3 regions of the Streptomyces lunalinharesii genome follow, and region 2 is predicted to be linked to each of the others. Evidence: riboswitches for the same ligand, from Rfam matches in the RefSeq annotation. Region 2 holds a riboswitch; each other region holds the start of a gene.
The links. A riboswitch is a leader RNA that binds a small molecule or an ion and turns the genes downstream of it on or off. The one in region 2 is predicted to bind cobalamin.
Positions count from the first base shown of each region.

Region 1: another riboswitch for cobalamin. It lies ahead of nicT (Nickel transporter NicT); the one in region 2 lies ahead of ABD385_RS13800 (ribonucleoside-diphosphate reductase subunit alpha).
Region 3: another riboswitch for cobalamin. It lies ahead of metE (5-methyltetrahydropteroyltriglutamate--homocysteine S-methyltransferase); the one in region 2 lies ahead of ABD385_RS13800 (ribonucleoside-diphosphate reductase subunit alpha).

Region 1 covers NZ_BAAARK010000006.1:300,506-310,706, reverse strand. Annotated here, with positions in the region: gene ABD385_RS12785 (PepSY-associated TM helix domain-containing protein) at 1-1,190, shown strand, start outside; gene ABD385_RS12780 (DUF5134 domain-containing protein) at 1,187-1,837, shown strand; cobalamin riboswitch at 2,223-2,415, shown strand; gene nicT (Nickel transporter NicT) at 2,449-3,567, shown strand; gene ABD385_RS12770 (hypothetical protein) at 3,684-4,052, opposite strand; partial or broken gene cobF (precorrin-6A synthase (deacetylating)) at 4,162-4,728, opposite strand; partial or broken gene ABD385_RS12760 (tRNA sulfurtransferase) at 4,724-5,470, shown strand; gene ABD385_RS12755 ((2Fe-2S)-binding protein) at 5,495-6,262, opposite strand; gene ABD385_RS12750 (cobalamin-binding protein) at 6,375-7,301, opposite strand; gene ABD385_RS12745 (short-chain fatty acyl-CoA regulator family protein) at 7,537-8,979, opposite strand; gene ABD385_RS12740 (MmgE/PrpD family protein) at 9,190-10,201, shown strand, end outside.
Region 2 covers NZ_BAAARK010000007.1:112,507-122,707, reverse strand. Annotated here, with positions in the region: gene def (peptide deformylase) at 1-276, shown strand, start outside; gene ABD385_RS13810 (transglycosylase domain-containing protein) at 316-2,265, opposite strand; gene ABD385_RS13805 (ribonucleotide-diphosphate reductase subunit beta) at 2,375-3,439, opposite strand; gene ABD385_RS13800 (ribonucleoside-diphosphate reductase subunit alpha) at 3,439-5,844, opposite strand; cobalamin riboswitch at 6,008-6,160, opposite strand; gene ABD385_RS13795 (GNAT family N-acetyltransferase) at 6,285-6,788, opposite strand; gene ABD385_RS13790 (Uma2 family endonuclease) at 6,924-7,511, shown strand; gene mctP (monocarboxylate uptake permease MctP) at 7,597-9,264, opposite strand; gene ABD385_RS13780 (DUF3311 domain-containing protein) at 9,261-9,518, opposite strand; gene ABD385_RS13775 (GntR family transcriptional regulator) at 9,738-10,201, opposite strand, start outside.
Region 3 covers NZ_BAAARK010000060.1:15,645-25,845, reverse strand. Annotated here, with positions in the region: gene ABD385_RS38705 (LysR family transcriptional regulator) at 34-1,011, shown strand; gene ABD385_RS38700 (serine hydrolase) at 1,008-1,943, shown strand; gene ABD385_RS38695 (serine/threonine-protein kinase) at 2,024-3,625, shown strand; gene ABD385_RS38690 (serine/threonine-protein kinase) at 3,622-5,187, shown strand; gene ABD385_RS38685 (nucleoside deaminase) at 5,240-5,746, opposite strand; cobalamin riboswitch at 5,921-6,145, shown strand; gene metE (5-methyltetrahydropteroyltriglutamate--homocysteine S-methyltransferase) at 6,310-8,619, shown strand; gene ABD385_RS38675 (ABC transporter substrate-binding protein) at 8,709-9,824, opposite strand.

The DNA.
Region 1 (10,201 bases), on a different contig from region 2:
ACGAGTTGGCGGTCACGCCGCGGGGAGAAGCGGATTCGCTGGCCAGTCAGGTGGCCGCTGCCCGGCGGGCGGTGCCCGACGGCACGGTCGTGTCGGTCAGTCCCGGGCCCGGCCGCACGGACAGCACACGGGTCGTCTTCGACAAGCCCGGACTGCCGGACGGCGACACCCTGACCGCGTTCGTCGACCCGTACGACACCAAGGTGCTCGGCACGCTGCGGACCTCGGGCCAGTGGCTGCCGGTCCGTGCCTGGTTGGACAGCCTGCACCGGACCCTGCACCTGGGCGACTTCGGCCGCAACTACAGTGAACTGGCCGCCAGTTGGCTGTGGGTCGAGGTGCTGGGTGGGCTCGCCCTGTGGCTCGGGGCGCCCCGCACCCGGCAGCGGCTGCGCCGGGTTCTGCTGCCGCGCGGTGGTGCCAAGGGGCGGCGCCGCACGCTGTCCTGGCACGGGGTGGTCGGCCTGTGGGCCTCGATCGGCCTGCTGGGCCTGTCCGCCACCGGCATGACCTGGTCGCAGCACGCCGGAGCCAGCATCGGCGCGCTCCAGGACGCGCTCGGCGGCAGCACCCCGGCCGTGTCCACGGCCCATCCGTCGGGCGGCCACGGCACGCACGCGACCACCGGCGCGAAGGACGTCGGCATCGACGCGGTGGCCGCCGCCGCGCACGACGCCGGGTTGCGGGGACTGCTCGTCATCACACCGCCCACCGCAAGCGGATCGGCGTACGTCGTCAAGGAGAACACCCGTTCCTGGCCGGAGCGTCAGGACTCGGTGGCCGTCGATCCCGCCACGGGCGAGGTGACCGCGAAACTGAAGTTCGCCGACTACCCCGTCCTGGCCAAGCTGACCCGCTGGGGCATCGACGCCCACATGGGTCTGCTGTTCGGCCTGGCCAACCAGATCGCCCTGGCCCTGCTCGCCGTCGGCCTGATCGCCATGGTCCTCTGGGGGTACCGGATGTGGTGGCTGCGCCGGCCCACCCGCTCGGGCGGTCCCTCCTTCGGGCGGGCACCCGCGCGCGGTGCCTGGCGCCGGATACCCGGAGCGGTCCTGGCGCCGGCCGTGGTCGTGATCGCCGTGGTCGGCTACTTCCTCCCGCTGTTCGGACTGCCCCTACTGGCCTTCCTCATCGTGGACTTGACGGTCGATGCCGTGCGTCGGCGACGCCTCGGGGCGGCCGCGTGATCGCCGCGACCGGCTTGCGCTGGCTGCTCAGCGCGCTCTTCGCCCTCCCCGCGCTCTACGGCCTGTGGTCGGGCCTGGCCCCCGGCAAGCCCGCAACCCACCGGGTGGACCACCTGCTGCACGCCGCCATGGGACTGGCGATGATCGCGATGGTGTGGCCGTGGGGCATGGACCTGCCGGCGGGGCCGCAAGTCGTGCTCTTCGTCGCGGGTGCCCTGTGGTTCGCCGGCGCGGCCCTGTTCCGCGCCGACGCCTCGCACCGGGCGAAGGCGTCCTTGGCCGCCCTGCCGCACGTCGTGATGATGGGCGCGATGGCGTGGATGGTCGCCGCGATGGACCCCTCCGGCATGACGGCCACCGGGGGTGGGGGAGCCATGGCCGACATGCCCGGAATGGACATGTCGGCATCCGTCGGCGCCGCGACGATGCACCTCACCGGCACGGGCCAGCGCCTGGCCGCCGTTCTGCTCGCCGTAGTCCTGGCGGTAGTGGCCCTGCGCTGGTTGGCCCATGCCTTCGACGTGGCGCGATCCGGCCGCGCGGACGGTTCGGAGGCGGCCGTACGCCACGTCGGCGGTGCGCTCGATCCGGCCTGCCATGCGGCCATGGGCCTGGGCATGGCGGTGATGTTCGCCCTCATGGCGTGACCGGGCGACGACCCGGTGGAACGCAGGGCGGCAGGGCGGCAGGGCGGCAGACGGTAGGACGGACCGCGAGGCGGCAGGACGGCCGGGCGGCACGGCGGCAGTGGAGCGCAGGCGACGGCTGCCCCCCGCCCCGTCCCGGTCTCCTCCCCGCCACGCTGCCGGACCAGCCGGACCAGCCGGACCAGCCGGAGTCCGGACGTCGGCGCGGAGGTCCCCTTGAACTGGCCTCCCCGACCGCCTCGTTGAGCGATATGCGCACTTCGACCACTTCGTGAGTCGTGAGGTGCACAGCTGGCTCAAAGGTGCGCCCTCTTGTGCGCGCACGCGCCCCCTGGTTGCACAGCTTACGCAACTGCGCAAGGTTGTCGAGGGGCGATTACCGGCCTACCGTTTTTGCCGCCGTGGTGTTCGGGAAGACCGGTGCGGAACCGGAGCGGCCCTCGCCACTGTGATCGGGAAGTCCTCTTACCACTCCCGCCCAGAACGGCGGGCGCCACTGGGCATCACGTGCCCGGGAAGGCGGGTGCGCGGACGCTTGACCCGTAAGCCAGGAGACCGGCCACGGCACCGCATGACGACCCATCCACGAGGTGCTGGAGAGGCTGCCTGATATGCCCCTGCTGGAAAACTCCCCGAAGCCGCACTCCGCCGGATCCACCCTCCCGCCGCATTGGCAGCGCTCGGACTGGATACGCACGGGGGTCCTGTTCGCGGCGATCGCCGCCCTGCACGTGGTGGCCTTCGCCATCCTGGTCACCCTGGTCGCGCCGCACCACTACACCGTCGGCAAGCAGGTCTTCGGCGTCGGACTCGGCATCACCGCATACACGTTGGGCATGCGGCACGCGTTCGACGCGGACCACATCGCCGCCATCGACAACACCACCCGCAAACTCATGGCCGACGGCCAACGCCCCATCTCCGTGGGCTTCTGGTTCGCCCTCGGTCACTCCTCCCTCGTACTGGCACTGGCCGGTCTCATCGCCGCCGGCGCGAAGGTCGCCGGCACCCTCGTCGACGAGAACTCAGGCACCCGCTTCACCCTCGGCGTCATCGGCACCAGCCTCTCGGGCACGTTCCTGTACCTCATCGCCGCCCTCAACCTGGTTGCACTGGCCGGCATCCACCGGGTCTTCAAGGCCATGCGCGCCGGGCAGTTCGACGAGCACGAGTTGGAGAAGCACCTCGCCAACCGCGGGTTCATGAACCGGATCCTGGGCCGCCTGACCAGGTCCATCAAGCGCCCCGGGCAGATGTACCCGGTCGGCGTGCTGTTCGGCCTGGGATTCGACACCGCCACTGAGGTGGCCTTGATGGTCATGGCCGGATCCGGCGCCGCCGCGGGCCTGCCCTGGTACGCGATCCTCTGCCTGCCCCTGCTGTTCGCGGCGGGAATGAGCCTGTTCGACACCCTCGACGGCACCTTCATGAACTTCGCCTACAACTGGGCCTTCGCCAACCCCGTGCGCAAGGTCTACTACAACCTCACCATCACCGGGCTGTCCATCGCGGTCGCCTTCGTCATCGGCACCATCGAACTCGTCGGCGTCCTGCACGACGACCTCGGCTGGCGGGACGGCGTCACCGACTGGGTCTCCGCCCTCGACCTCAACAACGTCGGCTACTTCATCGTCGGCCTGTTCGTCGTCGTCTGGGCCTGCGCCCTGACCTACTGGCGCCTGGCCAAGGTCGAACACCGCTGGAGCGCCAAGTCCACCGGAACGAACTGAACACCACGGCAGGCACCTGGCTCCTGCATCGGGCTCCGGCAGTGCGTCCGGGGCCCGATGCGGTTCGGCAACAGGCCACGGCCCGGCGGCGCGCCGGGCGGCTGCCGTCGGGCCGCTCAGTCGAGTTCGCTCCGGTGACGTCGGAGCAGCGCCGCGACCGCACGGCGCAGGCAGCCGGACGCGTCCGGGGCGACGCCGGACTCCTCGTCGATGTGGAGGGAACACCCGTCCTCGGCCCCGTCCTGGGACCGGGCATCGCCGTTCGGCGCCTGGCAGCACCTGTTCGCGGGATCGCTCACCAGCTGCGCGAGTTCGTCGAAGAACCGCCGGTCGTGTTTGACCTGTTGGGCGAGTACGCGGAGGCGTGCGCTCTGACCACCGACCTGGCGCCGACTGGCCAACAGCTGTTCGTACTCCTCCAGAGGCAGCGCGACGGCCGTACGGCCGCCGAGCGTGATCCGGCGTGGCGGGCGATGCCTGGCCACTACGTTCCTCCGTTCGTCGCCTCGCCCCTGGGCTTCGGGCGGTGCACACCAAGACGGTGACCGTCGCGATGCCTTGCGCAGGGGAACGTGCTCGCCGGCGCCACCACCCTCACTCCCCTCCGTCCTCGACGTCCGTGTCGACGATGCGGAGCAGGTAGGTGTCCATGATCCAGCCGTGTCGGGCCCGTGCCTCGCTGCGCAACTGCCTGATCCGGTCGGCGACTTCGTGCACCGGACCGGCGACGAGGAGTTCGTCGGGGGTACCGAGGTAGGCGCCCCAGTAGATCCAGACGTCGTCCGCCTCGAACTGGGTGAACGCTTCGCCGGCGTCCAGCATGACGACGATGTCGCCGTCGTCGTTGGCGCACACGTCCGGGAGCCTGCGGCCGGGCGTGATGTGCAGGGGGCGGCCGACCTGGTTCAGGGGGATGTGGTGGCGGGCGGCGAGCGCGGAGACGCTGCTGATGCCGGGCACCACCTCGACCGCGAAGGAGACCGCTCCCCGCGCCTCGACCTCGGCGAGGATGCCGAGCGTGCTGTCGTAGAGGGCCGGATCGCCCCACACCAGGAACGCGCCGGTCTCGCCCGCGGCGAGCTCGTCGGTCAGCAACCGCTCGTACACGTCCGCGCGGCGGCCGCGCCAGTCATGGACGGCGGCGGTGTAGCCCGCCCGGTCCTCGAGCCTGAGCGGGCTGCCCGTGGGAGCCAGCGGCCGGGCCCTGGTCCTGCTGTCCGGCGGCTACGACTCCCCGGTGGCCGCCCACCGTGCCATGCGCCGCGGCCTGGCCTGCGACTTCGTGCACTTCAGCGGGGCTCCCTACACGAACCCCTCGTCGGTGTACAAGGCGTACGCCCTCGCCCGCGAGTTGAACCGCTACCAGCCGGCCGGCCGGTTGCACGTCATCGCGCTGGGCAAGGCCCAGAAGCAACTCGCCGTGGCCGGCGCCGGCCGATTCCAAGTCGTCGCCCAGCGGCGCCTGATGGTGCGCACCGCCTCGGTGTTGGCCGTGCGCACCGGGGCCCAGGCCCTGGTCACGGGCGACAGTCTGGGGCAGGTGGCGAGCCAGACACTGGCCAACCTGGTCGCCGTCGACGAGGCCGCCGACCTGCCGATCCTGCGTCCGCTGATCGGCTGGGAGAAGCAGGAGATCATCGACGAGGCCCGGTCCATCGGCACGGCCGACGTCTCGGTGCTGCCCGACGAGGACTGCTGCCGACTGCTCGCCCCGCCGCGGGCCAGCACGCGGGCCGAACTTCCCCGGCTACGGGCGGTGGAGAAGCGCCTCGACCTCGACGAGGTCACCGAGGCCCTGCTGGGCAACGTCCAGGTGATGCTGCCGGGGGAGGACGCCGGGGCGGCGAGGGTCGTGGAGGTGACGGCGGAGGTCGGGCGCCAGGTCGACGACGGTGGGAGGTAGCCGGCTGGATGCGGAGCCGCCGTCCTACCGTCGGGTCCGCCGCAGCACGCAGTCCCCGCACAGCCCTCCGCCCGGCACGCGGTAGTACAGGCAGCAACTGCGCCGGGAGAATGCGGGGCCGGCGGGATCCAAGGTGCCCGTGTCGCGCAGCAGTGGGTCTTCCAGCACGGCCGCCGCCAGTGCCACGGCCCGCTCCGCCACCTCCCCGCGGCCTGCGCCGCGGCACCATCCCTCCAGTACGCGGAGGGTGCCGACCAGTGCCGAGGCCGCATTGCCCCACAACAACCGGGAGGAGATCGGGGTCACCGCGCCGACGGCCCGGTGCAGCGGCATCAGATGACCGTGCAGAACGGCCGCCCGCAGCCCGCTCGCCAGCTCTTCCCCGGAGGCCGACGCCAAGGTGGACGGAGTTGGGGAGGGGGCGGGGGACGGGGACGGGGACGGGAGCCAGAGTTCGTCCGGTGTGCTCCGGTCCGGATGCCACCACAGGGCGCCGCCGCCGAGATCGGGGACGCGTCCTGCCAGGACCGCCGGTGCGAGGGCGATCGACCACAGGCGTCCGGCCAGTCCCTGGTAGACGAGGGACGCCGCGATCCGCGGCTCCGTCACGCCGAGTCGCGTGGCCACCGCCGCCACGCGGGTGCGTAGCGCCGGTGCGGAACTCTCGCCGTACAGCTCTCCCAAGGGGAGGAAACCGTGCTCCCGTGGTGCTCCGGCGTCAGTCCGTACGGCGAAGAACGGTCCCACGGCGGCGCTGCGGTTGAGGATCGCCGTCATCGACTCCTGCGGCATGGGTCCTGTCCTCCTCGGTGAGAGCCCGGGCAACCGGAGCCGGAGGGTGCCGGCCCGGGCCGGATGGTTCGGTTCACGTGCCGGCCCGGCGCCGGCCCGGCCACTCTGCCAGTCACCCCTCCACCGCGGACAGTCGGACGGCCTCACCTGCCGTCACGGGGGCGCCCGCCTCCACGGAGTGCAGGACGTGCGCCAGGACCTCCGCGCCCCGGACCACCCTCGGACCGGGCCGGTTGAAGTAGGCGGGACCGTCGAGGATCCAGACGGCGTCCGTGCGCACGGCGGGCAGCTCGTCCCAGCCAGGCAGTTCGGTGAGCAGACTGCGCTCCCGCACCGTGCGGTCGGGGCTGAAGCCGCAGGGCAACACGAGGACGACGTCGGGACGTGCGGCGCGTACCGCACTCCACTCCATCGGTTCGGTGTGCTCGCCCGGGGCCGCGAGCAGCGGTGTGCCGCCTGCGCAGGTGACTTGCTCAGGCACCCAGTGCCCCGCGGGCCAGAGCGGATCGAGCCACTCGATGGCGACCACGCGCGGCCGCGGACGACCGGCGGTCAGCCGCTCCACCGTCGCCAGGCGTGCGCGCAGGTCCTGCCTGCGCCGCTCGGCGCGTTCCCGCACGCCCAGCAGGGTGCCGACGGTGACCAGGCAGTCCAGCACGTCGTGCAGGGTCCGTGGCTCCAGGCTCAGCACCCTGGTGTCGGCCTCCAGCACCCGCACGTCCCGGGAGACGCTGCTGTACGACACCGCACACACCGCGCAGAGGTCCTGAGTGAGGATCACCTCCGGGGCGAGGGCCGCGAGGGCCTGGGTGTCGAGGCCGTAGAGCGAGGAGCCGGCGTGGGCGGCGCCGCCCACCGCGTCGGAGATCTCCCGGCTGGTCATGTCATCCGCGGAGAATTCGGCAGTCGTGACGACGGGTACCTCGGCGACGGCCTCCGGCGGCCAGTCGCATTCGTGGGTGCGGCCCACCAAGTCGGCGGCCAGACCGAGTTCGGCCACGATGTCGGTGGTCGCCGGCAGCAGAGAGACGATGCGCATGCTTCGACCCTAGCCAGGCGCAGGAGCGGACCTAGCCGGCTTCCCGGCGGGCGCCGGCCCGTGTGTCGCCTGCCGGGCGTACCTGTGCGGCAGGGGGCGGCGGCCGCCTACGGCCCGGCTGCTCCCGAACCCCTGCCGTCACAGGCGTTCTTCTGCCCGAGCGCACTCGTCGACCGCACGCCGGGAGCGGTCCGGCTCGCCGCGGAAACCGAGCCCGTCGAGCGCCGGAGCCCGGTCACCCCATGGTGCTCTCCACCGGATACGGCACGTAGGTCCGCCGGTCGGGATCGACGGCGAGACGTCCGCCGGCCGGTGGGCGGGCGCGCTGCGCGCAGTCCCGGCGTTCGCAGATGCGGCAGCCGAGTCCGATCGGCGTGGCGGCGCGCGGGTCGTCGAGGGCGATGCCCTCGGCGTAGACGAGGCGGTGGGCGTGGCGCAGTTCGCAGCCGAGGGCGACGGCGAACTCGGCGCGCGGGGCGTGATGGCCGAAGCCCCCTCGCGTGATGGTGCGCGCGACCCAGAAGTACCGTTTGCCGTCCGGCATTTCGGCGACCTGGGTGAGGATCCGGCCAGGTGCGGAGAACGCCTCGTACACCGTCCACAGGGGGCAGGTGCCGCCGAGCCGGGAGAAGTGGAAGTCGGTCGCGGACTGCCGTTTGGAGATGTTGCCGGCCCGGTCGACCCTGAGGAACGAGAACGGCACCCCTCGCCGGCCGGTGCGTTGGAGGGTGCTCAGGCGGTGGCAGGCCGTCTCGAAGCCGACGCCGAAGCGGGCGGAGAGCAGCTCTATGTCGTAGCCCACCTCCTCGGCCACCGTGTGGAACGCGGTGTAGGGCATGAGGAGCGCGCCCGCGAAGTAGTTGGCCAGACCGATGCGGACCAGCGCCGGTGACTGCGGCGAGGTCAGCCCGGTGGCGCCGTCCGCCAGTTGGTCGAGGAGCGGGCCGTGCTCCAACAGGGCGAGTTGGGTGGCGAGTTGGAAGGCGCGCTGGGCGTCGCTGAGCCAGGGGGAGAGGAACAGCAGCCCGGTTTCGGGAACGAAGCGCCGCGCGTCGCCCCCGCGGCCGGCAGCGGCCTGGACGACGCGGACCTGGTGGCGCTCGGCGAGCAGCGCGGTGAGCGGGTCGGCTGCCTTGCCGGGGCGCAGGTCCAGCGCCTCGGCGGTCCGCTCGGCTTCGGTGTCGAGCGGCTCGAAATGGTTGTGGTGGGCGTAGAAGAAGTCCCGCACCTCGTCGTGCGGTTCCGCCGGGGGCAGCAGCCCACCGGCCGGTCCTGGCGAGCCGAGGGCGGCGGCCTGTTCGACGGTGTCGCGGTAGCGGCGGTGCAGGGCGACCAGGGCGCGGGCCACCTCGGGGTGGTCGCGGACGGCCTCGGTGACCTCCTCGGCGGCGGGCAGCGGCACCCCGCACGCCTCGTCGGCGAGCGCGGCGTGCAGATCGGCGGCGAGCCGGTCCTCGGCGGCCTCCGAGAAGAACTCCGCGTCGACCCCGAAGACCTCCGCGATCCGCAGGAGCACGGCGGCGGTCAGCGGACGCTGGCTCTGCTCGATCTGGTTGGCGTAGCTGGTGGAGATGCCGAGCGCGCGGGCCATCTCGACCTGGTTCATGCCGTGCTCACGGCGCAGCCTTCGCAGCTTCGCGTGGGCGTAGACCTTGCGGTCGGCTGCTCCTCGTGCCATGGCGCACATCCTTGTCGCAAGCCGGCGAGTGATGACATTCCGGTACGGGCTGGTTGCGAACATAGCATCCGCTTCCTTCGCAGAATTCGCAGATTCGCAGCCCCGGGATGTACGAAATCCGCAGATTGGACGGGTGGCCGGGCAGCCGCGGAACGGGCACTGTCGATCACGTCAGCACGCACCGGACCGTCCGCCCCCGCGAGGAGCCCCGTGATCGAGCACCACGTCCGTGTCCACCCCAGCGCCGACCGACTTCCGCGCGAGGACCAGCTCGCCTGGAAACTGGCCGCCGTCGCCACCGGCACCGAGGAACTGGACGCCGACAGCACCGCGATGGCCATCAACCGAGTGATCGACAACGCCTCGGTCGCCGTCGCCTCCCTGCTGCGCCGCCCGGTCGCCGTGGCCCGCGCCCAGGCCACTGCCCACCGCGCCGCCACGCCCGGCGCGTCCGTCTTCGGCAGCCGCGCCCGGGTCTCCCCGGAGTGGGCCGCCTGGGCGAACGGCACCGCGGTGCGCGAGCTGGACTTCCACGACACGTACCTGGCCGCCGACTACTCCCACCCCGGCGACAACCTCCCGCCGCTGCTCGCCGTCGCCCAGCACACCGGTCGCACCGGCGCCGACCTGCTGCGCGGGGCCGTCGCCGCGTACGAGATCCACGTCGCCCTGGTCAAGGGCATCTGCCTGCACGCGCACCGCATCGACCACGTGGCCCACCTGAGCGCCGCCACCGCCGGCGGCCTGGGCACCCTGCTGCGCCTGCCCACCGAGACCGTGTACCAGGCCATCCAGCAGGCGGTGCACACCACGACCGCCACCCGGCAGTCCCGCAAGGGCGAGATCTCCAGTTGGAAGGCGTACGCGCCCGCCTTCGCCGGCAAGGCCGCCATCGAGGCCGTCGACCGGGCGATGCGCGGCGAGACCTCCCCGTCGCCGATCTACGAGGGCGAGGACGGCTTCCTGGCATGGCTGCTCGACGGCCCGGAATCCTCCTACCGGGTCCTGATCCCGGAGCCCGGTGAGCCGCGTCGCGCGATCCTCGACACGTACACCAAGGAGCACTCCGCCGAGTACCAGGCCCAGGCGGTCATCGACCTGGCCCGCCGGCTGCGGGAGAGGACCGGCCCCCTCCAGCGCGTGCGGTCGATCGTCCTGCACACCAGCCACCACACCCACCACGTGATCGGCTCCGGCGCGAACGACCCGCAGAAGTACGACC
Region 2 (10,201 bases):
CGGGTGCTGGACGACTCCAACGAGGGCTGCCTGTCCGTCCCCGGCGCGTACGCCGAGCTGCCCCGCCCCGACTACGCGGTGGTCCGCGGCCAGAACGTCAAGGGCGAGCCGATCGTGGTCGAGGGCACCGGCTACTTCGCGCGCTGCCTCCAGCACGAGACCGACCACCTCTACGGCTACCTCTACATCGACCGGCTCTCCAAGCGGGACCGCAAGGACGCGCTGAAGCAGATGGCCGAGCGGGAGCCCCGCTACCCCGTCGTCCCCAACGACTGACGGCGGCGGCCGGCGCGGGGCTCCCGGCCCGGCGCGGGCCTACGCGGCGCCCTGGTAGGCGGTCCAGACCCGGGGCGGGAGCGAGGTGCCCAGCCCGGTGTCGGGGCCGCCGACGCCGTTCAGGGGCAGCAGCTGGGGCGCGCCCGGCTTGTTGCGGAACAGCGTGATCGCGGTGGTGGGTTCGGCGCCCTCGCCGGCACCGGACGCACGGTCGGCGCGGACGCCGGAACCGGCGACCGGCGCGGGGCGCACCCCCTTGGCCCAGCCGGCGCCGGCCGGCGCCGGGGTGGCGACGAACCACGCCGACTTCATCCGGTCACCGGGCTCGGTGGCCGCGACCGCGGGCGGCTGCTCGCCGGACGCGCCCGGCGGCAGCGTCCGCCAGCCCAGCCCCGCCAGCATGTTGGTCATCGTCTGCGCGACCTCCGGAGTGACCGCCTGCTGCGGCTCGGCGCGCTCGAAGCCGGCCACCGCCTTGCCCTGGTAGGTCATCGTCGAGACGCCGTACGGCTCGGCGTGCCGCCCGGCGTTGGCGAACGTGCTGTAGGCGCTGGCCAGGCGCACGGCACTGGGCGCCGAGGTGCCCAGCGGGAAGGTCTGCTCCAGCTGCGCCAGGCTCTCCTTGCGCAGTCCCAGGCTGAGCGCCAGGTCCCGGATCCGCTCCAGTCCGAGCTGCTTCCCGCCTTGCACGAACGGGACGTTCGAGCCCTGCATCAGGGCGCCGAGCAGCGCGTCGGACCGGTTGGCGGCGTCCGCCGGGCGCGGTGCGTCGCCGTACCGCTCGGCCTCCTCCTGGAGGGCGGTGGCCAGGACGAACGGCTTGAAGGCGGAGCCGGCCGGGACCGCCGTGGTGTCGGCGTTGTTGCTGAAGTGCCGGGTGGCGTCCGCGCCGCCGTAGAGCGCGACGATCGCGCCGTCGCCGGGGCGCACCGAGGCAGCGCCGAACTCCACGTAGCTGTCCGCGCCGCGCTTCTTCGGGTCCAGGCTCTTGGTGCGGACGTCGTCGACCGCCTTCTCCAGCCGGCGGGTGCGCTGCTTCTCGAACGTGGTGTGGATGCGGTAGCCGCCGCGGGCCAGGTCCTTGTCGGTCAGCCCGGTGGTGCTCTTCACGAACTTGTTGGCGACGTCGACGAGGTAGCCGATCTGGCCGGCCTGGCTGGTGGGTTTGGTCACCGGACGCGGTTCGGGGAACGTGCGGTAGTGGGCGCGTTCCTCCTTGCTCATCGCGCCGGTGTCGACGAGCCGGTCGAGTATCCACTTCCAACGCTCCACCGCCCGGGCGTGGTTGGCCTTGCTCAGGCCCGGGTCGTACTGTTCGGAGCCCTTCAGCACGGCGGCCAGCAGCGCGCCCTGACTGGGGTCGAGGTCCTTGGCGTCGATGCCGTAGTAGGCGTGTGCGGCCGCCTGGATGCCGTTCGAACCGCGGCCGAACCAGCTGGTGTTGAGGTAGCCCCGCAGGATGTCCGACTTGGACTTCTGGTTGTTGACCTTCAGCGCGATGATGAATTCCTTCACCTTGCGGGTGGCGGTCTGGTCCGGCGAGAGGTAAGTGTTCTTCACGTACTGCTGGGTGATGGTCGAACCGCCCTGGGTGTCCCCGCCGGAGACCATGTTCACCACGGCCCGGGCGATGCCGGTGAGCGAGACGCCGTGGTCCTCGTAGAAGGTGGCGTTCTCCGCCGCGATCACCGCGTTCTGGACGTGCTTGGGCACCTTGTCCAGGCTGACGTTCTGCCGGTTGACCGCGCCGACGGTGACCATCTGGCTGCCGTCCGCCCAGTAGTAGACGGTGCCTTCCCGGCCGGCGAGCGCGTTCTCGTTGGGGACGTCGATCTTCGTGTAGACGACCGCGAACAGCCCGCCCAGGCACGCCAGGACGAACGTGCACGTGCCCGACCACAGGCGCCACGACGGCAGCCAGCGGCGCACCCCCTTGCGGCCCAGGCGGGGGTAGTCGATGTACCGGCGACTTCTCTTCCTGACCTCCATGCCCGGGTAGATGTGGTGGCATGGGCTCCGGTTGCCGCTCCGGCCACCCGCTAATCGAACGCTCACATTCGGGCGGGCGGCCGGAGTTGACGCTGACGGCCGGTCGGGATCAGAAGTCGTCGTCGAACGAGACCGAGCCCTCGACGGCGACCTGGTAGGCCGAGGCGCGCCGCTCGAAGAAGTTGGTCAGCTCCTGGACGTTCTGCAGCTCCATGAAGGAGAACGGGTTCTCCGAACCGAAGACGGCGGGGAAGCCCAGCCGGCGCAGCCGCTGGTCGGCGACGCACTGGAGGTACTCGCGCATCGACGCGGTGTTCATCCCCGGCAGGCCCTCGCCGCACAGGTCGCGGGCGAACTGCAGCTCGGCCTCCACGGCCTCCGTCAGCATGTCGGTGACCTGCTGCTGGAGAGCGTCGTCGAAGAGGTCGGGCTCCTCCGCGCGGACGGTGTCCACCACGGAGAAGGCGAACTCCATGTGCATCGACTCATCGCGAAAGACCCAGTTGGTGCCGGTGGCCAGGCCGTGCAGCAGGCCGCGCGACCGGAACCAGTACACGTACGCGAACGCGCCGTAGAAGAACAGGCCCTCGATGCAGGCCGCGAAGCAGATGAGGTTCAGCAGGAAGCGGCGGCGGTCGGCCTTGGACTCCAGCTGGTCGAGCTTCTCGACGTGGTCCATCCACCGGAAGCAGAACTCCGCCTTCTCGCGGATGGACGGGATGTTCTCCACCGCGGCGAAGGCGGCGGCCCGGTCGTCCGGATCGGGCAGGTAGGTGTCCAGCAGCGTCAGGTAGAACTGGACGTGCACGGCCTCCTCGAAGAGCTGACGGCTCAGGTACAGCCGCGCCTCGGGGGAGTTGATGTGCTTGTACAGCGTCAGCACCAGGTTGTTGGCGACGATCGAGTCGCCGGTGGCGAAGAACGCCACCAGACGGCCGATCAGGTGCTGCTCGCCCGGGGACAGCTTGGCGAGGTCGGTGACGTCGGAGTGGAGGTCGACCTCCTCGACGGTCCAGGTGTTCTTGATCGCGTCCCGGTAGCGGTCGTAGAAGTCCGGGTAGCGCATGGGCCGCAGGGTCAGCTCGAAGCCCGGGTCCAGGAGGTTCTTCGTGCCGCCGGTGGTGGCGGTGTGGGCCGCGGCGGCGTTCGTGGTCTTCTCGGGTGCGGTGGACATTACTGGCAGGCCTCGCAGGACTCGGGGTTCTCCAGGGAGCAGGCGACCGCGTCGGGGTCGCTCACCGGGAGCTGGGCGGGGACGGACGCGGCACGCGCCGACTGGGCGATCCGGGTCGCCGGCCGGGAGCGCAGGTAGTACGTGGTCTTGATGCCGCGCTTCCAGGCGTACGCGTACATCGAGCTGAGCTTGCCGATGGTCGGCGACGCCATGAAGAGGTTGAGCGACTGGCTCTGGTCCAGGAACGGCGTGCGGTCCGCGGCCATGTCGATCAGGGCGCGCTGGGGGATCTCCCAGGCGGTGCGGTAGCGGTGCCGGACGTCCGCGGGGATCCAGGCCAGCTCCGCGACGGAGCCGTTGGCGTCCCGCAGCGCGTCCCGGGTCCGCGCGTCCCACAGGCCCAACTCCTTGAGCTCCTCGATCAGGTACGTGTTGACCTGGAGGAACTCGCCGGACAGCGTCTCGCGCTTGAAGAGGTTGGAGACCTGCGGCTCGATGCACTCGTAGACGCCGGCGATGGACGCGATGGTGGCGGTCGGCGCGATGGCCAGCAGGAGCGAGTTGCGCATGCCGGTCGTGGCGATCCGGGTGCGCAGCGCCGCCCAACGGTCCGCCCAGCGCGGCTCGGCGTTCGGGTAGTGGTCCGGGTGCAGCACGCCGCGGGCCGTGCGGGTCGCGGACCAGGTCGCGTGCGGGCCGTGCCGCTCGGCGAGGTCGGCGGACGCCTCGTAGGCGGCCAGCATGATCCGCTCGGAGATGCGGGTGGACAGCTCCCGGGCCTCGGCCGAGTCGAACGGCAGCTGGAGCCGGAAGAAGACGTCCTGCAATCCCATCAGGCCCAGACCGACCGGCCGCCAGCGGGAGTTGGAGGCGGCGGCCTGCTCGGTCGGGTAGAAGTTGATGTCCACGACCCGGTCGAGGAAGGTCACGGCGGTGCGGACGGTGGCGTCCAGCCGCTCCCAGTCCATCTCGCCGTCCGTGCCCAGGTGCGCGGCGAGGTTGACCGACCCGAGGTTGCAGACCGCGGTCTCGCCGTCGTCGGTGACCTCCAGGATCTCCGTGCACAGGTTGGAGGAGTGCACGACCCGGCCGGGCTCCGCGGTCTGGTTGGCGGTGCGGTTGGCGGCGTCCTTGAACGTCATCCAGCCGTTGCCGGTCTGCGCCAGGGTGCGCATCATCCGGGAGTACAGCACCCGGGCGGGCACCTGCTTGAGGGCCTTGCCCGCGGCCTCCGCGGCCCGGTAGGCGGCGTCGAACTCCGCGCCCCACAGGTCGACGAACTCGGGCACGTCGGACGGGGAGAACAGCGACCAGTCGGCGTCCGTCTCGACCCGGCGCATGAACTCGTCCGGGATCCAGTGCGCGATGTTGAGGTTGTGGGTCCGGCGGGCCTCCTCGCCGGTGTTGTCCCGCAGCTCCAGGAACTCCTCGATGTCGGCGTGCCAGGTCTCCAGGTAGACGCAGGCCGCGCCCTTGCGGCGGCCGCCCTGGTTGACCGCGGCCACCGACGCGTCCAGGGTGCGCAGGAACGGCACGATGCCGTTGGAGTGCCCGTTGGTGCCGCGGATCAGCGAACCGCGGGCACGGATCCGGGAGTACGACAGACCGATCCCACCGGCGTGCTTGGAGAGCCGGGCCACCTGGTGGTAGCGGTCGTAGATGGAGTCCAGCTCGTCCAGCGGGGAGTCCAGCAGGTAGCAGGAGGACATCTGCGGGTGCCGGGTGCCGGAGTTGAAGAGCGTGGGGGAGGACGGCAGGTAGGACAGCGTGCTGGTCAGCCGGTACAGCTCGGCGACGTCCGCCAGCGCCCGCAGCGAATCGTCCTCGGCGAGGCCGCAGGCCACCCGCAGCAGGAAGTGCTGGGGCGTCTCGATGACCTTGCGGGTGATGGGGTGCCGCAGCAGGTAGCGCGACTGCAGGGTGCGCAGCCCGAAGTACCCGAACCGGTCGTCGGCGCCGGCCTCCAGGGCCCCGTCCACCAGCGCGTCCAGCTGCACCGCGTGGCCGCGCACGAACTCCGCGGTGACGTCGGCGATCAGGCCCTCCTGGTGGCCGACCGCGATCGAGGTCGCGAAGGAGGTGGCGCCCTGGCCGGCGGCCTCCTCGGCGATGGCGAGGGTGAGCAGGCGCGCCGCGAGCCGGGAGTACTGCGGCTCGTCGGCGATCAGTCCGGCCGCGGCCTCGGTCGCCAGCGCGCGCAGTTCCGCTTCGTCGGAGCCGGGGTGCCGGCCGCGCAGCGCGGCGGCGGCCACCTTGCCGGGGTCGGTCGCGGTCAGGTCGGCGGTCAGCTCGGTCAGCGTCCGCAGCAGGGCGACGCCCGGTCCGTCCTCGTGCGCGGGAGGTGCGGCCACCGCGGACTGCACGACCTCGGCGTCTGACGCGGGCTCCGTTGGCGCGATGGTCACCTGATGCTCTCCCTCACTCGGCGGGGGCCGGGAGGGACGGCGGTGCGACGGCAGCCGCGCGGGCAGGGCGACACCCCGCGGTGACCGGGGTGCGCGGGTCGGCCGCGCGGCGTCCATCAGCCCATCCCTCGGGGCCCGGACGTATCGACGCCGCACCGATGGCGGTGCGGACGTGCCGTCGGCAGGTCCTCGGACTCGGGAGCGCACCGCCGAACCCTTGGGAACGGGCCGTGGAACGCGCTCTCACACCGTTGCGGGACAGTCCCGGATTTGCACCGGATTCCCCTGCGGCGACAGCGAGGAAGAGCATACATCTTGTGCTGCTCCCCGCATGCACCCCCACATCTTGTGTCGCTCCGGCATACCATTCCCGCAGGTATGCGAAGGGCGGGGCCGCCCGGACCCCGCCGGAACGCGGTCGTGAAGGCGTTCCACGGCCCTCAGCACAGCTCTCGGGCGAACGCCCACAGCGTCACCCCGGGCACCGGAATCCAGTCCCGCTGCGCCGCCCGCGCGAACCCCAGCCGGCGGTAGAGCCGGTGCGCCGGCAGCAGCTGCGGCTGGCTCGACAGCACCATCGCGCGCAGCCCCGACTCCCGGGCGCGCGCCAGGCACGCCCGCACCAGCGCCGCCCCGACGCCGTGCCCGCGCCCCTCGCCCCGCACCGCCAGCATCCGGAACTCGCCCTCCCCGGGCCCGGCCAACTCCGCGTACGGGCTCCCGTGCGGCGCGAACGTCACCGCCCCCAGCACCGCCCCGTCCGCCCCGCCCGCGGCCACCAGCACCTCGGCGTGCTCCGCCCGGTGCGCCACCGCCCGCAGTACCGCCGCGTACGGATCGTCCGCCCCGCCGGCCAACAGCCCGTCGGCCAGGTACACCTCGGTCACTAAGTCGCCGACCGCCTCGTACTCCGCCGGGCGGACGGGCCTGATGGTGATGTCCATGGAGGCAGTGTGCCGACGACCGGGCGGCCGGTGGGGAGTTTCGCTGATGGTGATCACGAAGTGACTGTCGGTGGTGTCCACTATCGTCGGTTCCACGTTCCCTGCTCCGTCCGTTGAAAGAAGGGAGAAGCCCTCATGACCGCGCTCGCCAGCCCGCTGCACATCATGGAGACCGAGCATTTTGAAGAGGTCGCCCGGATACTCGCCCGCCTGGAAAAAGGCGCTCGGTTGGAGTTCATCGACGGGAAAATCAGGAGCAGGGCTGTGCCGGACGGGGACCACGGTCGGATCATCGAATGGCTGACGCGGCTCTGCATCCAGGCGCGCCCTGAACTGTGGCTCTATCCGGACCAGGGACTGAAAGTGCAGGCGTATCGCGGCGGCAGGGCCCGCCCGGACGGTGTGCTCGCGCCTAGTGGCGCCTTCGTCGGCCAGGGTGAATGGGCCGATCCCGAACCGGTGCTGATGGTCGTTGAGGTCACTTCGTACGACTCTGACTCGGGCACGCGCGACCGGGTGGAGAAGCCTCGCGCGTACGCGGAGACCGGCATCCCTCTCTACCTGTTGATCGACCGCGAAGCCTGCGAGGTGACGCTCTACAGCGAGCCCGACGACGGCCGTTACGAGAACATCCACACCGTGCCGTACGGCAAGCCGCTCCATCTCCCGGACCCCGTCGGCATCACACTCGAAACCGAAGCGCTCAAGGACTGGGTGAAGTGACCTTCCGCGGCCACCGCGCCGCACACGGGTGAGGGCCGCCGCGTTCCCGGTGAACGCGACGGCCCTCCTCCGTGGCTGACGATGCTCAGCGCCCCGCCGGCGCCTCCGCCGTGGCGGGCGGCAGGTCGGCGGTGACGTTCGCGTCGCCGACGTCGGCGGTGTAGTCCGAGGGGACCGTCTCGTCGGTGCCCTCAGGGGCCTTGAGGGCCTTCAGGACGACCGTCAGGACGACCGTCACCACGACGTTCAGGACGAAGGCGGTGAGGCCGATGTAGCCGATCTCGCCGAGGCCGGGGATCTGGGCGTTGGAGCCGCCGAAGTGCTTCTGGGTCGGGCTGGCCACCCCGTAGGCGGCGAGGGTGCCGTAGACCATGCCGACCGCCCAGCCGGCCAGCAGCGCCCAGCGGTGGAACCAGCGGGTGAAGAGCCCGCCGACCAGTGCCGGCATGGTCTGCAGGATCCAAATGCCGCCCAGCAGCTGGAAGTTGATCGCGACGGTCTTGTCCATGGTGAGGACGAAGGCCAGCGCGCCGACCTTCACCAGGAGGGAGACCAGCTTGGCGACCTTGTGCTCCTGCTCGGGGGTGGCGTGGGGCTTGAGGAAGTCCTTGTAGACGTTCCGGGTGAAGAGGTTGGCGGCGGCGATCGACATGATCGCCGCGGGCACCAGCGCGCCGATGCCGATCGCGGCGAACGCCACGCCAGCGAACCAGCTGGGGAACATGTCCGCGAAGAGCTGCGGGATCGCCAACTGGGCGTTGCCCCGGGTGTCCGTGCCGGCCTTGATCGCCATGAAGCCGAGCAGCGCCAGCAGGCCCAGCATCAGGGAGTAGAGCGGCAGGATCGTGGTGTTGCGGCGGATGACGTTGCGGCTGCGCGAGGAGAGCGTCGCGGTGATCGAGTGCGGGTACATGAACAGCGCCAGTGCCGAGCCGAGCGCGAGCGTGGCGTACGCCCACTGCGCGTTCGGGCCGCTGGCCAGTTCGCCGCGCGGCTTGCCGGTCGGCCCGTGCTGCGCGAGCGTCTTGCCGGCCGCGTGGAAGATCTCGCCGAAGCCACCCAGCTTGATCGGGATGTAGATGATCGCCACCGCGATGACCAGGTAGATCAGTCCGTCCTTGACGAACGCGATCAGCGCCGGCGCCCGCAGGCCGGACGAGTAGGTGTACGCGGCCAGCACGGCGAACGCGATCAGCAGCGGCAGGTCCTTGACGAACCAGTTGGCGTTCGCGCCGCCGCCGAGGCCCAGCACGTCCAGGACGGCCTGGATGCCGACCAGTTGGAGCGCGATGTACGGCATCGTGGCGAGCAGGCCGGTGAGCGCCACCGCCAGCGACAGGCCCTTGGAGCCGAAGCGGCCGCGGACGAAGTCGGAGGTGGTGACGTACCCGTGCCGGTGCGAGACCGACCACAGCCGGGGCAGGAAGGTGAAGATCAGCGGGTAGACCAGGATGGTGTACGGGACGGCGAAGAAGCCGGCCGCGCCCGCCGTGTAGATCGCCGCCGGAACGGCCACGAACGTGTAGGCGGTGTAGAGGTCGCCGCCGAGCAGGAACCACGTCACCCAGGTGCCGAAGCTGCGGCCGCCCAGGCCCCATTCGTCGAGGTTGGCGGACTGCTCCGCCTTGCGCCAGCGCGCGGCCAGGAAGCCCATGACCGTGACGGCCAGGAAGAAGAAGACGAAGACGGCGAGCGCCACGCCGTCGACGCCCTGGGGGGCCGCGGCGAGCGTCGTGGTCGGGGGAGTCGTCATGCCGCACCGTCCTTGCGGGCCCGCTGCTCACGCTGGACCAGCTTGTAGGCCACGGACGTCAGCACCGTCGAGATCAGCACCCACGCCATCTGGTACCAGTAGAAGAACGGGATCCCGATCAGCGTCGGCTCGATCCTGGCGTACGAACTCACCCACAGCATCGCGATGAACGGGGCGAGCAGACACAATCCGGCCACTACCCGTGTGGGGGTGACGACCGGTCTGCGGTCCGGTGGTGCGGCGTTCTCGGCCATGACCGTGGCTCCCGTCCCTCGTGAACTCCTGTGCAACCGGCTGGAAATCTAAGGCAGGGTCGTGGCGCGCGTCACTAGCTGTCCGCATATCGGTATGCGGCGGTTACCGCGCGGGAGTTGGGCGGCCACCGGGACGGACCGGATCCCGGGGCGCGCGGCGGCGGTCGGGCGCCGTGCCGTTCGGAATCCGTACGGTCGGCCGGCGCCGGGCGGCGGGCGTCAGTCGGTCGGGCGCTGGAGGCGGGCGACGAACTTGTAGCGGTCGCCGCGGTAGACCGAGCGCACCCATTCGACCGGCTGGCCCTGGGCGTCCAGGGAGTGCCGGGACAGCATCAGCATCGGCAGGCCGACGTCGGTGCCCAGCAGGCCGGCCTCGCGCGGGGTGGCCAGCGAGGTCTCGATGGTCTCCTCGGCCTCCGCCAGCCGGACGTCGTAGACCTCGGCCAGCGCGGTGTACAGGGAGGTGTACTTGACGAGGTTGCGGCGCAGCGCCGGGAACCGCTTGGCCGAAAGGTGGGTGGTCTCGATGGCCATCGGCTCGCCGCTGGCCAGCCGCAGCCGCTCGATGCGCAGCACCCGGCCGCCGGGGGTGATGTCCAGCAGCCCGGCGAGCCGGTCGTCGGCGGTGACGTAGCCGATGTCCAGCAGCTGGGAGGTGGGTTCCAGGCCCTGGGCCCGCATGT
Region 3 (10,201 bases), on a different contig from region 2:
GAATGCGTCATAACTTATTGGTATGACTGCGGGGTGGACCTCCTCGCACACCTGGAGGCGTACGTCGCGGCCGTCGACGAGGCGAGCTTCTCGCGCGCCGCCGAACGCCTCGGCATCGCCCAACCGCTCCTCAGCCGGCGCATCAAGACGTTGGAAGCGCACTTCGAGGGCCAGCTGTTCGACCGTTCGCGGCGTCAGGTCGCGACGACCGAACTGGGCGTCCTCCTGCTGCCGTACGCCCGCGACGTGCTGGACCGGGCCCAGCGGCTGCGGCACGTGGCCCGGTCGGCCCGGCAGTCGGCGGTGCGCACGGTCGGCGTGCCGGCGGACTGCGGTCCGGCCGCGCTGGCACGGGTGATCCGCGCGGGCGCCGAGCGCGGCACGACGTTCGGCGTGCGGGAACTCCCACCGGACGAGCGCGCGGCGGGCCTGGCCGATGCGTCGCTGGCGTACGCACTGCTGCGGGTGCCGCCGGAGCACGCCGCGCTGCGGGTGCCGCTCGGTCTGGCGTCCGCCCCCTCGGAGGCACCGACGGGCCGGCCGCGGACGCGCCGCCGCGCGGTGCACCTGGAGGACCTGCGGCCGCGGCGCGGGAACGGCGCCCGCCCCGGGCGCCCGGCCGCCACGCCGGTCCTCACCACGGTGGAGGACCACGCCCCGTACGCCCAGGACCGGCTGCGTCGGGCCGTCGCGCGGGCCGGGCTGCCGGAGAGCACGGTCCGGCCGGCCGGACCGATGGCGACCGCCCTCGCCGAGACCCTGGCCGGACAGCTGACGCTGCTGTGCACCGAGCCGTTCGCCCGGCGGCACGGGGCGAGTTGGGCACCGCTGGACGACGCCGCGCTGCACCGGGGGTACGAACTGCGCGCCGCGCGCCGGGACCCGGAGGCGGCGCAGGTGCCGCACTGGTTGGCCGCGTTGTTGGCGGCCGCGGTCGGCGCCGAGCCGGCCGCGCCGGCCGCCGGGTCGGCGGGCGAGGACGGGCCGTCGCGCTTGGCGGCCCGCGGATGAGCGCCGGCCCGGCCCCCCGACCGGTCTGCGTCGCCGACGACGCGGACCTCTTCGACGTCGCCGAGACGATCGCCGCGGAGTGGGCGGCCGTCGGCGTCCGGGGCGCGTTCCTGGCCCGGCACGTCGACACCGGTGAGCAACTCGGCTTCGACGTCGACGCGTCGGTGCCGCTCGCCTCGGTGGCCAAGGTCCCGCTGGCCCTCGTCGCGCTGGACCGGATCGCGGCCGGGGAACTCGACGCGGCACGGCCGGTGGTCGTCGATCCCGCCACGAGCAGCGTCGGGCCCACCGGCCTGGCGGCGTTCCGGCACCCGGCCACCGTCGCCGTCGGCGACCTGCTGCTGTCGATGCTGACGGTGAGCGACAACGCCGCCGCCGACGCGGTCTTCGACCTCGTGCCCGCCGCGGAGGTCGACGCCCGGCTGCGCGCCTGGGGCTGCGCCGGCATCCGCGTGCGGCACCGACTGAACCGCATGTACGAGTGCGCCGCCGGCGCCGCCGGCAACGACTTCTCGCTCGCGCTGGAGTTGGCCATCCGCGACGACCGCTCGGGGCAGCACAGCATCGAGACGCTGGACCCGGCGCACGCCAACGCCGGCACCGCCACCGGCCTCGTCGACCTGCTGCAACGGGTGTGGCGGGACGACGTGGCCCGGCCCGACGCGTGCGCGCAGCTGCGCCGGCTGATGGGACGACAGCTCTTCCGCCACCGGCTGGCGAGCGAACTCCAGGCCGACACCCTCCGGGTGAGCGGCAAGACGGGCACCTTCCTGCACCTGCGGCACGAGATCGGGGTGGTGGAGTCCGAGGCCGGCGACCGGGTGGCGATGGCCGCCCTCACCCGCTCCGACCGCCGGGCCAACCTCGCACCCGACATCGACCTCGCCATCGGTGCGGCCGCCCGGCGCGCCTTCGAGGCGCTGCGCCGCTGACGCCCGGCCCGAGGTGGGCGGCGGACGTCCGACGCGTTCTGAGTAAGATCCCCGTGTTCAGGGGGAGGGCGGGTTTCAGCATGCGGATGCTGGGAGTGGACGGCCCGACGCACGTGGGACCGTTCCGGACGGTCGGGGTGCTCGGGCAGGGCGGCATGGGGCAGGTACTGCTCGGCGTGGCGCCGGACGGGCGGCTGGTGGCCGTCAAGCGGGTGCACGCCGATCTCGCGGAGGACCCCGGGTTCCGGTCGCGGTTCCGGCGGGAGGTGGACGCGTCACGGCGGGTCTCCGGTGCCTACACCGCGCCGGTCGTCGACGCCGACCCGGACGCGACGACGCCGTGGCTGGCCTCGCTGTTCCTGCCGGGGCCCACGCTGGACGAGGCGTTGGAGGCGGGCGGGCCGCTGCCCGAGGAGGCGGTGCGGCTGCTCGCCGCCGGCCTCGCCCAGGCACTGGACGACATCCACCGGGCCGGACTGGTGCACCGGGACCTGAAGCCGTCCAACGTGCTCCTGACGGAGGACGGCGTGCGGGTCGTCGACTTCGGGATAGCCCGGGCGGCCGACCACGAGACCAAGCTGACCCGCACCGGTGCGCTGATCGGCTCGCCGGCGTACATGTCGCCGGAGCAGGTGCGGGGCGCGGAACCTGGCCCGGCCAGCGACGTGTTCTCGCTCGGCGTCACGCTGGTCACGGCCAGTACCGGCCGGAGCCCGTTCGCCGGCGACTCGCCGCTCGCGCTGCTGCACGCCGTCGCCCACGACCTGCCCGACCTGGAGTCCGTGCCGCCGCGACTGCGCCCGCTCGTCGAACGGTGCCTGGCCAAGGACCCGGCCGCGCGGCCGACCCCGGCCCAACTCCGCGCGCTGATCGGCCCGCTCGCGCCCGCCGCGCGTCCCTGGCCGAAGACGGTCTACGAGCGGATCGCGGAGCGCCGGGACTGGGCGACCCGGCTCACGGCCACCGCCGAACCGCCGTCCCCGCCCGCCCCGGCCGACACCGTGCCCGCCCCGGCCCCGGCCCCGGCGGCCCGGGCGTCCGTGCTGCGCCGGCGCCCCGGATGCCTGCTCGGCGCGATCGTGGGGGCCGTGGCGCTCGTCACGGCGGTGGCCACCGTCCTCGCGCTCGGCCCGACCGACGTGTACCACTCGTTCTTCCCGGAGCCGGTGCCGACGCCCGGTTCGGTGCCGCTCGCCAAGGTGCCGGACAAGTACACCAAGACCGTCCCGACCTGCGCGCAGGCCGGCCGCAGCATGACGGCACCGGCCGGCTTCGGCCGGCCCTGGGGCAACGTGCCGGGCGTGTGGCAGCAGTCCGACGGCAACGGGCACAGCCACCCGTCGACGAGTTGCGTGTGGACCACCCGCTCCGGCGACCAGATCGACTTCTCCTGGGACCTCCACCACGCCCGCGCCGGCGGACCCACCGGCGCCGAACAGGCCAAGGAGCACTACGAAGGCATGTACATGGGCTCGAAGACCACGCGGGACACCGGGCTGGGCTTCGTGGAGGAGGGCATGTGGCTCAACGAATCCAGTGAGAGCGGCTGCGTGCTGTACGCCCGGGACGTCAACCTGTACCTCTTCGTCGCGATCAAGGGCGTCCACTATCCGAAGGGCGCGTGCGAGGCGCTCGCCAAGGACATGGCCCGCCAGGGCGTCGCGGCGGTGAAGGCCCTGTGAGCACCGCACGGCCACAGCCGGCCCAGGCCGGCCCCTACGTCCTGCTCACCGAACTCGGCCGGGGCGGCATGGGCCGCGTCCTGCTCGGCGTCGCACCGGACGGGCGGCCGGCCGCGGTGAAACTGGTGCACGCCCGGCACGCCGCCGACGACGGCTTCCGGACCCGTTTCCGGCGGGAGGTGGCGGCGTCCCGGAAGGTCTCCGGCGCGTACACCGCGGCCGTCCTCGACGCCGACGCGGACGCCGAACTCCCCTGGTTGGCCTCGGTGTTCGTGGCCGGGCCGTCGCTGGGCGCGGCCGTGGAGGGCGCCGGCGCGCTGCCGGCGGACGCCCTGCACCGACTGGCGGTGGGCCTCGCGACGGCGCTGGACGAGATCCACCGGGTCGGGCTCGTCCACCGCGACCTGAAACCGGAGAACGTCCTGCTCGCCGAGGACGGCGTCCGAGTGATCGACTTCGGCATCGCGCGGGCCGCGGAGTCCGCCGACGCCACCGAACTCACCGGCACCGGCTGGGTGGTCGGCTCGCCCCCCTTCATGTCGCCCGAGCAGGCGCAGAGCCGGGAACTGACCGGGGCCAGCGACGTGTTCTCGCTCGGCACGGTGCTCGTCCTGGCGGCGACCGGCCGCAGCCCGTTCGCCGGCCCCTCCACGCTCCAGACGCTCTACAACGTCGTCCACACCGAACCCGACCTGAGCGGCCTGCCCCAGGCACTGCACCCGCTCGTCACCCGCTGCCTGGCCAAGGATCCGGCCGACCGGCCCGCCCCGGCCGAACTCCTCGCCCTCCTGGGCCCGGTGGCCCCGACGGACCGGCCGTGGCCGCCCGCCGTGCACCGCATGGTCGACGTGCAACGGGCCCGGATCGCGGGCCTGCTCGACGGCGACCCCGAACGCACCGCGCTGCTGCCGGACACCGGTCCCGTCGCCCCGCGCACCGCCGTCCTCACCGCGCACGACGCCCCCGCCGCGCCGCCGCGCCGCCGACGCACCGCGGCGTGGGTGGCGGCGGCCGGGGTGCTGGCGGTCGCTGTCGGCACCGGCGGCTACCTGCTGCTGAACGGCGGCGGCAGTGCCGGCGTCCCGGACAAGTACGTGACGATGCCGGTGTGCTCGGAGGTCGCGGCCAAGCTCCCGCTGCACACGGAGCGGCGCAAGGACAAGGACCGCTACCAGGAACAGGGCGACGGCGCGAAGACCGAGTGCTCCTGGTTCGACCGGGACCAGCCGCAGGCGGACGGCTGGAACTACACCCCCAGCGCCGACGTCTCGTGGGAGCTGATGCGCACGCGCTCCGACGGCAGCGGCACCGAGCGGCAGCAGCAGGACTTCGCCGACGGCGCGAAGTCCGAGTTCCCGGAGACCGGGCTCGGTTTCGGCGACGAGGCGTACTGGACGACCGGCGCCCCCGGCACCGCCCGGCCGAGCTGCCAGCTCAACGTCCGCGACGGCAACCTCGTGGTGCGGGCCTACCTGTCCCGCGCCCGGCACCCCGCCTGCGAGGCGGAGGCCCGGAACCTCGCGAGGACGGCGTTGGCGGCCATGCCGCCGCGGGCGTCCTGAGCCGCCCCGGCGGGACGGCCGTGGGGTCCGCCAGCCGGGGCGCGCCGCGGGATCAGTCCCAGAAACCGGCGTGCACCTCGCGGGCCTCGGGGAGGTCGACCGGGCCGACGACCGCCAGGGGGCGCTGTCCCGCCGCGAAGACGTCGCGGCAGGGCAGGGCCATGGTGGGGTTCTTCTCGTCGGCGCCGGTCATCGCCAGGAGCCCGTCCTCGCCGAGCGCGTAGACGACCCGGCCGACGTTGCCCCAGTAGATCGCGCCCGAACACATCGCGCACGGTTCGGTGCTGGTGTAGAGGGTGCAGGCGCGCAGGAAGTCGGCGTCGTACCGTGCGGTGGCCAGGCGGACGAGGTTGGTCTCGGCGTGGCCGGTGGCGTCGCGTTCGGTGGTGACGGTGTTCTCGGCCTCCAGCAGGACCGCTCCGTCGGGACCGGTGAGCAGCGCGCCGAACGGGTGGTTGCCGGCCGCGCGGGCGCGGCGGGCCACGGCGACGGCGGTGCGCAGCAGCGCGACGTCGGTGGCGCCGGCGGTCGGGTCGGTACGGTGCGGGGCGGCGGTCATGCCGGAAACTCCTCGGGGTGTGCGGGGGGGGATGCGTCGGGCGGCGGGCCGCCCTGTCGGGGGCCGCGTCTGCCGCGCTTCCCACCCTCGGTCCGCGGCAAACCCGTCCCCTGGTTGTCCCATCTCACCTTCCGCATTGTGGACGGCTCACGGTGGTTCGCCGGCCCGCACCGTAGGGTGAACGGTGCAGCTGGTTCGCCCCGTCCGCCAGGCGGGAGCGTCGCAAGAGGGAACCCGGTGGGAATCCGGGACTGCCCCGCAGCGGTGAGTGGGAACGACCGCCGTCATACGCACTGGGCCCGACGTACGGGGCCCGGGAAGCGACGGTCAGTAGGAGTCTCGTGGAGAACACGAGGCGCGCCCGCGAGTCCGAAGACCTGCCAACTGCCCGCGCGCGAAGCATTCGTGCGCGGACATCCCGGTGACCTCGTGGGCGGGTCGGCGTACACACCAGGCGGACCAGCGCGCCCCGGGCGGGCGTCGGGCACCGCCGGGTTCGTCACCCTTCGCGCTCTCGTCCCGTCGCCGGGACCTCAGGGATTCATCTCGCGAAGGAGATCTCCGTGACCGTCAAGCCCGAAACCGTGACCGCACGGGCCACCGTGTACGGCTACCCCCGGCAGGGACAGCGCCGGGAGCTGAAGCAGGCCGTCGAGGGCTACTGGAAGGGCCGCGTCACCGCGGACGCCCTGCGCGCCACGGCCGCCGAGTTGCGCCGCGGCAACTGGCAGGACCTGGTGGACGCCGGCATCCACGAGGTGCCGACCGGCGACTTCTCGTACTACGACCACGTGCTGGACACCAGCGTCATGGTCGGCGCCGTCCCGGAGCGCCACCGCGCCGCCATCGAGGCCGATCCGCTCGACGGCTACTTCGCGATGGCGCGCGGCACGCAGGACGTGGCGCCGCTGGAGATGACCAAGTGGTTCGACACCAACTACCACTACCTCGTACCCGAGTTGGGGCCGGACACCGCCTTCGTCGCCGACTCCGGCAAACAGGTCGCGGAACTCAAGGAGGCCCTCGCACTGGGCCTGACCCCCCGCCCCGTGCTCGTCGGCCCGATCACCTATCTCCTGCTGTCCAAGCCCGCCCCCGGGGTCGCCGCCGACTTCGAGCCCCTGACGCTCCTGGACCGCCTGCTGCCCGTCTACGCGGAGGTCCTCGCCGACCTGCGGGCGGCCGGCGCCCAGTGGGTGCAGCTGGACGAGCCGGCCCTGGTCCAGGACCGCACCCCGGCCGAGCTGAACGCCGCCGCCCGCGCCTACCGCGACCTCGGCGCCCGCACCGACCGGCCCCAACTCCTGCTCGCCTCCTACTTCGACCGGCTCGGCGACGCCCTGCCGGTACTGGCCAAGGCCCCCGTCGAGGGCCTGGCACTGGACTTCACCGAGGCCGCCGCCGGCAACCTCGACGCCCTGGCCGCCGTCGGCGGACTCCCGGGCAAACGCCTGGTGGCCGGCGTCGTCAACGGCCGCAACATCTGGATCAACGACCTGGAGAAGTCGCTGGCCACCCTCGGCACCCTGCTCGGCCTCGCCGACCGCGTCGACGTGGCCGCGTCCTGCTCGCTGCTGCACGTGCCCCTGGACGCCACCCTCGAACGCGACGTCGATCCGCAGATCGCCCGCTGGCTGGCGTTCGCCAAGCAGAAGACCACCGAGCTGGTGACGCTGGCCCGCGGCCTGTCCCAGGGCACCGGCACCATCACCGCCGAACTCGCCGCCAACCGCGCCGACCTGGCATCCCGGGCCGGCTCGCCGATCACCCACGACCCCGCCGTGCGGGCCCGTGCCGCAGCCGTCACCGAGGCCGAGACCCGCCGCTCCCAGCCCTACCCCGAGCGCACCCTCGCCCAACGCGCCCACCTCAAGCTGCCGCTGCTGCCGACCACCACCATCGGCTCGTTCCCGCAGACCGGCGAACTGCGCGCCGCCCGCGCCGACCTGCGCGCCGGCCGCATCGACACCGCCGGCTACGACGAGCGCATCAAGACCGAGATCCAGGAGGTCATCTCCTTCCAGGAGAAGACCGGCATCGACGTCCTGGTCCACGGCGAACCCGAACGCAACGACATGGTCCAGTACTTCGCCGAACAACTCACCGGCTACCTCGCCACCCGACACGGCTGGGTCCAGTCCTACGGCACCCGCCACGTCCGCCCGCCGATCCTGGCCGGCGACATCTCCCGCCCCGAGCCCATGACCGTCCGCTGGACCACCTACGCCCAGTCACTGACCGAACGCCCCGTCAAGGGCATGCTCACCGGCCCCGTCACCATGCTCGCCTGGTCCTTCGTCCGCGACGACCAACCCCTCGGCGACACCGCACGCCAAGTCGCCCTGGCGCTCCGCGACGAGGTCGACGACCTGGAGGCGGCCGGCACCTCGGTCATCCAGGTCGACGAGCCCGCACTGCGCGAAACCCTGCCCCTGCGGGCCGCCGACCACGCCGCCTACCTCGCCTGGGCCACCGAAGCCTTCCGCGTGAGCACCGCCGGCGTGCGGCCCGACACCCAGATCCACACCCACATGTGCTACGCCGAGTTCGGCGACGTCGTCCAAGCCATCGACGACCTCGACGCCGACGTCATCAGCCTGGAAGCCACCCGCTCCCACATGCAGGTCGCCCGCGAACTCGCCGCCCACGGCTACCCCCGCGAGGCCGGCCCCGGCGTCTACGACATCCACTCCCCCCGCGTCCCCAGCGCCCAGGAAGCCGCCGACCTCCTGCGCACCGGGCTGGAGGCCATCCCCGCCGAACGCCTGTGGGTCAACCCCGACTGCGGCCTGAAGACCCGCGACTGGCCCGAGGTCCAGGCATCCCTGGCGAGCCTGGTCACCGCGGCCCGGACGGTGCGCGCCGAGCTGTAGGCGCGTCCTGCGGCCACCGCGCGCCTGCCCCGGTCGTCGTGACCGGGGCGGGCGCCGGCGCGTTCGGACCGTCCGGCCCGGGCGGGCCGTCAGCCGGTGTGGCGGATCCGCAAGCGGTCGGGCTCCGCCGGATCCCGGTCGACGACCTGGACCGGCGCCCCGCCCCCTTGCCACCCGCCGACGCCCGGCGTGCGGGCGAACCGGATCGGCCCGCGGGTGCCCTCGACCTCGACGCGCGGCCAGGCCCCGGCGATGCGCGCCCGCTCCAGGCCGTGCGAGCGCAGCACTTCGGCGAGGACCGTGACCGTGTCGTAGCCCTCGAAGGCGACGAAGGAGGGCGGCTCGGCCAGCCGCTCGCGCAGGGCCGCCGCCACCCGCGCGCCGAGCGGTCCGAGGCGCTCGGGCAGGTAGCGCAGGAACGGGATCGCGGCACCGTCCTCGCCGAGCGACGCCGCCCACGAGGCGAACTCCGGTTGCCCGGCCGGAGCGCCCATCAGGAGCCCGGCGAGCCGCTGGTCCCGGCGGACGGCCCGGACGAGCGACACGGCCGGCTCCGGGTGGCCGACCAGGAGCAGCAGGGCCGTCGCGCCGTGGTCGACGAGTGCGTCGCACATCTGGGTGGGGGCGAGCGCGTTCGCGTCGAGTTCGACGACGTCACCGCCGTGCGGCGCGAGGTGGTCCCGCAGGATGCGGGCCCCGGATGCCCAGTAGACGCTCGGCACGGCCGCCACGGCGATGCGGCGGTGGCCCGCGCCGAGGAGGAAGTCCGCATAGACCCGCCAGCCCCGGGACTGCGGCGGGGCCAGGCGCGCGACCCATGGCGTCGGCCGGTCGGTGAGGGCGTCGAGCACCGCCGACGAGCAGAGGAACGGCAGTCCGAGGGCGTCGGCCGTGGTGGCCGCGGCCCGGGCCACGACGCTGTGGTACTCCCCCACGACGGCCGTCACGCCCAGGCGCGCCAGTTCCTCGACGGCCGCCGCGGCCCGCTGCGGATCGGCCGCGGTGTCCCGGACCACCAACTCCAGCGGCCGTCCGCCGATCCCGCCGGCGTCGTTGACATCGCGAGCGGCCAATTCGAGCCCGGCGAGCAGGTGGTGGCCCGCCTCGGTCCAGCCGGGCCGGGTGAGCGGAGCGAGGGCGCCGATCCGGACGGGTGCCGCGTCGGTCCGGCGGACTCCGGCTGGGGCGGGTGGTGGCGTGTTCATGCGGCTGCTTCTCCCGAACGACGAGGCGGCGGCAGGGTGCTCGGCTCGCGGGGCGGCAGGGCACGGCCGTGCGCGCGGGTGCCGTCGCGCCGTGCCGGGCGCACCTGGGGGACCATGCCGGACATTGCATCCAGCGCCCTCGTCCACCGGCAACCCATTAAGCGTGGCGCTGAACTGCCGGGCCGCCGGGCGGTGTCCCGGGCGCCGTGCCAACTCGCGGATTCCGCCCCCTCGATGGCGGTGAACCGGCGGATTCCGCGCATCGTGCGGATGCTATTTTTGCCCCGGCCAGGCAGCGAACGGCCAGGTCCAGGAGGTGTGCGATGGCCCGGCGACCGAGCGGACGGTCTGCGCGCACGCGAAGCCGCGCCGGTTGC